DNA from 2 places in the Rahnella contaminans genome. Region 1 is predicted to be linked to the other one. Evidence: predicted binding sites of a transcription regulator. Region 1 holds the regulator's gene; the other holds the start of a gene.
The links. Region 1 encodes CRP, which controls carbon source genes, mostly activating them, when cyclic AMP is high. Its sites were predicted from a motif close to ATGTGANNNNNNTCACAT; they were not measured.
Positions count from the first base shown of each region.

Region 2: the regulator CRP is predicted to act here: its motif matches at 1,559-1,576, upstream of GW579_RS22475 (PTS sugar transporter subunit IIC).

Region 1 covers NZ_JAADJS010000004.1:360,176-362,379, reverse strand. The annotation lists gene GW579_RS18860 (OsmC family protein) at 1-334, opposite strand, end outside; gene crp (cAMP-activated global transcriptional regulator CRP) at 697-1,329, shown strand; gene GW579_RS18850 (YccS/YhfK family putative transporter) at 1,391-2,204, shown strand, end outside.
Region 2 covers NZ_JAADJS010000008.1:23,346-25,549, forward strand. The annotation lists gene GW579_RS22475 (PTS sugar transporter subunit IIC) at 134-1,459, opposite strand; gene recG (ATP-dependent DNA helicase RecG) at 1,706-2,204, opposite strand, start outside.

The sequences.
Region 1 (2,204 bases):
ATTTTTCCGCAGACAGGCTGACTGCGCGTTCCACAATTTTATCCGTCAGGTCTTTGCCGGTGACGATGAAATGCAGGTTGATGTGCGTGAACAGACGCGGTGCTTCCTCGCGGCGCTGAGACGTCAGTTTCACTTCGCAGTCACGCACGTCGTTGCGGCCTTTTTGCAAAATAGACACTACATCAATCGCGCTGCAACCGCCCGCCGACATCAGCAACATTTCCATCGGGCTCGGGGCTTTGTCGCCCGCATTACCATCCATTGTGATCTGATGGCCCGACGCTGACTCACCTAAAAACGTCAGCCCTTCTACCCATTTTACGCGTGCGTGCATGTGCTCTTCTCCCGGTGGATAAATTCGTCAAATTTTCCCCTCAGACTACCCTTTCACCCAAAAACTGGCAACGTAACCCGATCGCCATCATGCTGAAGCGAGACAACAGAAGACAGCATTGCAAACCTGTGTTACAAACAAAGCCGAAACATACTTTCCAGTAAATTGCGGTGACGGTTTTTGCGGTTTAAGAACAGAACCCACGGTGTTAACAGCAATAATCAGGCTGTTTCACTCCGACATCCGCTTGCAGCATTTCTGGGGAGTTATATGCTGAAAGGGCGCTTTTTAAAGTAAGTGCCGTACAGGGAACTCTGAGCCCTGTGATTTTGGGCAGCGATAACAACAGAGGATAATAGCAAATGGTTCTCGGCAAGCCACAAACAGACCCGACTCTCGAATGGTTCCTGTCTCACTGTCATATACATAAGTATCCTTCTAAAAGTACGCTGATTCACCAAGGTGAAAAAGCCGAAACGCTGTACTACATCGTGAAAGGGTCGGTTGCCGTCCTGATTAAAGATGAAGAAGGCAAAGAAATGATACTGTCATACCTTAACCAAGGTGACTTCATCGGCGAGCTGGGACTCTTCGAAGAAGGGCAGGAACGCAGTGCCTGGGTGCGTGCTAAAACTGCCTGCGAAGTGGCTGAAATTTCTTATAAAAAATTCCGCCAGCTGATTCAGGTAAACCCGGATATTCTGATGCGTCTTTCCGCGCAGATGGCAAACCGTCTGCAAGTGACGTCAGAGAAAGTCGGCAACCTTGCCTTCCTCGACGTAACAGGCCGTATCGCGCAAACTTTGCTTAATCTGGCTAAACAGCCTGATGCAATGACCCATCCGGACGGGATGCAAATCAAGATCACCCGTCAGGAAATCGGCCAAATCGTCGGTTGTTCACGTGAAACAGTCGGACGTATTCTCAAAATGCTGGAAGATCAAAGCCTGATCTCCGCACACGGTAAAACGATTGTCGTTTACGGCACACGTTAATCCCTCAGAAATTGGCGCGGCAGCTAACTGTCGCGCCTTTTTTATGGGCTAAGCTTTACGCATGACGCTATGGCGAAGACTGTTCTATCATCCCGAAGTTAACTACGCGCTGCGCCAGACGCTGGTGTTGTGCCTGCCTGTTGGCATTTGCTGGCTTTTTGGCAATCTGCAAATGGGTCTGCTGTTCTCTCTGTGTCCCGCCTGCTGCAATGTCGCGGGTCTGGATACGCCACACAAACGCTTTTTCAAACGTCTGATGGTCGGCGGCACGCTTTTTGCCCTGAGCAGCATTCTGCTGCAAGTGATGCTGGAAAGCTGGCACATTCCCCTGCCGCTCATCATGTTCTCGCTGGCGTTACTGCTGGGCGTGACCGGTGAAATCAGCCCGCTGCATGCGCGTCTGTTGCCCGGTGCGCTGGTGGCGACCATCTTCACGCTGAGCATGGTGGGTCTGCGCCCGATGTGGCAAGCTCCGGCGCTGTTCGCCGCAGGCACCGCCTGGTACGGTATCTTTAACTGGGCGTGGTTTCGTATTTCAAAAGAACAACCGATGCGCGAAACCCTCAGCCAGCTCTATCTGCAACTGGCAGATTACTTCGAGGCGAAATACAGCCTGCTGACGCAACACACCGATCCTGAAACCGCGCTACCGCCACTGCTGGCGCGTCAGCAACAGGTTATCGATCTGATTGCCCTGCTTTATCAGCAACTGCACATGCTGCCGCAACACGGACATCATCATCACCATAAGCGACTGTTCCAGCGTTTTCAGGTCGCACTCGATTTGCAGGAACACATCACGGTGAGCCTGCATCAGCCGGAAGAAGTGCAAAAGCTGGTGGAAGAAAGCCACGCCGAAGCGGTTATACGACGTA
Region 2 (2,204 bases), on a different contig from region 1:
GGTTTTTTCTGAGAAGGTCTTGTTCTGTTTTGTACGGGAAATCGGGTAATTCCGGTGGGAGACTGAAGAAAAACAGGCGCCGGGATAAAAGCCACGGCGCCTGTTTCAGGCTTTCTGTTTCTTCACTTATCGCTTACTGAGTGACATCTGCTTTTTCCGTAAACACGGCTTCAGCTTCCGCTGCTTTTTCCTGCGTCAGCAACTGCTTCTCATAAACCTTGAAGAACGGATAGTAAACCACCATCGAAAGCGCCATCAGCATGATGACCAGAAGCGACACTTTAAAGTCCCAACCCATTGCCCAGGCAGCACCAATCGGCGCAGGGGACGTCCATGGAACCAGCGAAATCATATGTGGCAGAAGATCGGTTGAGACAGCGGTGTAGGCAATAACGGCATTCACCATCGGTGCCAGCAGGAAGGGAATGAAAAATACCGGATTCATGACAATCGGCGTGCCGAAAATCACCGGCTCATTGATGTTAAAGCAGCTGGGAACCAGGCTGAGTTTCCCCATTGTACGCAGATGCGCGGACTTACTGCGGCAAAACAGCAGCACCAGTCCCATTGTCGCGCCGGAGCCGCCGATGACGATCAGGAAGTTCCAGAACGCTTCGGTCATGATGTGCGTCATCGGCAAACCTGCGGCGAGATCCGTTTGGTTCAACCCCAGATTGGTTAGCCAGAAAGCCTGCAACATTCCTGACACGATAGCCGAACCATGAATACCGGCGAACCACAGCAGATGGCAAATCAGTACCGCCAGAAGTACGGCGGGCAGGGAGTCAGCGGCGGAAATCAACGGCTCGAACAGCGCCATAATTGCCTGCGGTAACAGCATGTCGAAGCCCGACTGCACCAGCAAACTCAGCGGGAAAAGAGTCACCACCACCGCAATAATCGGGATCAGCAAATCAAACGAATGCTTGATGTTGGAAGGAACCTGCTCGGGTAGCCGTATGCCAATATTGTATTTTTTCAGCAAGCGTGTCAGTTCGGTCACATAAATCGCCACCAGAATTGCGGTGAAAATCCCTACGCCGCCCAGTGCGGCTGTAGACATTTTCTCATCAATCTGAGGCGCAGCCACCAGCAGAAAAGACATCAGCGACAGCATCGCGGTCATAAACGGGTCAAGCTTGTAGCTTCGCGCCAGATTATAGGCAATGGCCGCAGCGATGTAGATCGACATAATCCCCATCGTCATATTAAACGGCGTCAGAATCTGTACTTCATATTTTGCCGACAGTTCCAGCCAGCTTCGGGCAAATCCCCATGAGGATTCAGGAGAGAAAGGCGGGTGAACGAAAACCAGCAAAAAGGACCCAACAATCATAAACGGCATTGCTGAAATAAACCCGTCACGCACCGCCATGACATGGCGCTGGGAAGATAACCGGGCCGCAAACGGGCTGATTTTCTGTTCTATAAAATCAAAGAGGGACTGGCTGATACTCATGATGATTTTGGCCTTATGGTGAGGGGATCTGACAGGCTTACCTTAATTATCATCAGTGTAGTGGCGGGGTGTGAAACCGGTTACCGACTTTACCCCAGTCTGTGAAGGTCATCAAATAACCAGAAGGCTTGATGGTTTTGAGGCAGAAATGAGCAAAAGTTGGGTTAATACATTGAAGCCAAAACATCATTTTCAATAATGTTTTGGCGTTTCAGAAAGAAAAAGAAAAGTCGAAAAGCATAAGAATTATGCGTTGGTATAACGCACTCTTTCCGGCAGCCAGCGCTCAATCAGCGCTTTGGCATGATCAGGGAACTGCTGCTGGAGATACCGTGCAATGCGCTGTACGTCGGGGATCATAGCCTGATCGCGCAGCAAGTCAGCCACTTTAAATTCAGCGCTACCTGTCTGGCGTGTGCCCAGTAATTCACCCGGCCCGCGGATTTCTAAATCCTGCTGAGCAATGACAAAACCATCGTTGCTGTCGCGTAAAACCTGCAAGCGCTTCTGCGCTGTTTTGCTGAGCGGTGTTTTGTATAACAACACGCAGTGGGATGCGACAGCACCACGCCCGACGCGGCCACGCAGCTGGTGTAACTGCGCCAGCCCGAGGCGTTCCGGGTTTTCGATGATCATCAGGCTGGCGTTGGGCACGTCGACGCCCACTTCGATGACGGTTGTCGCCACCAGAAGCTGCACCTCGCCCTTTTTGAACGCCTGCATAACGGCTTGTTTTTCCTGCGCT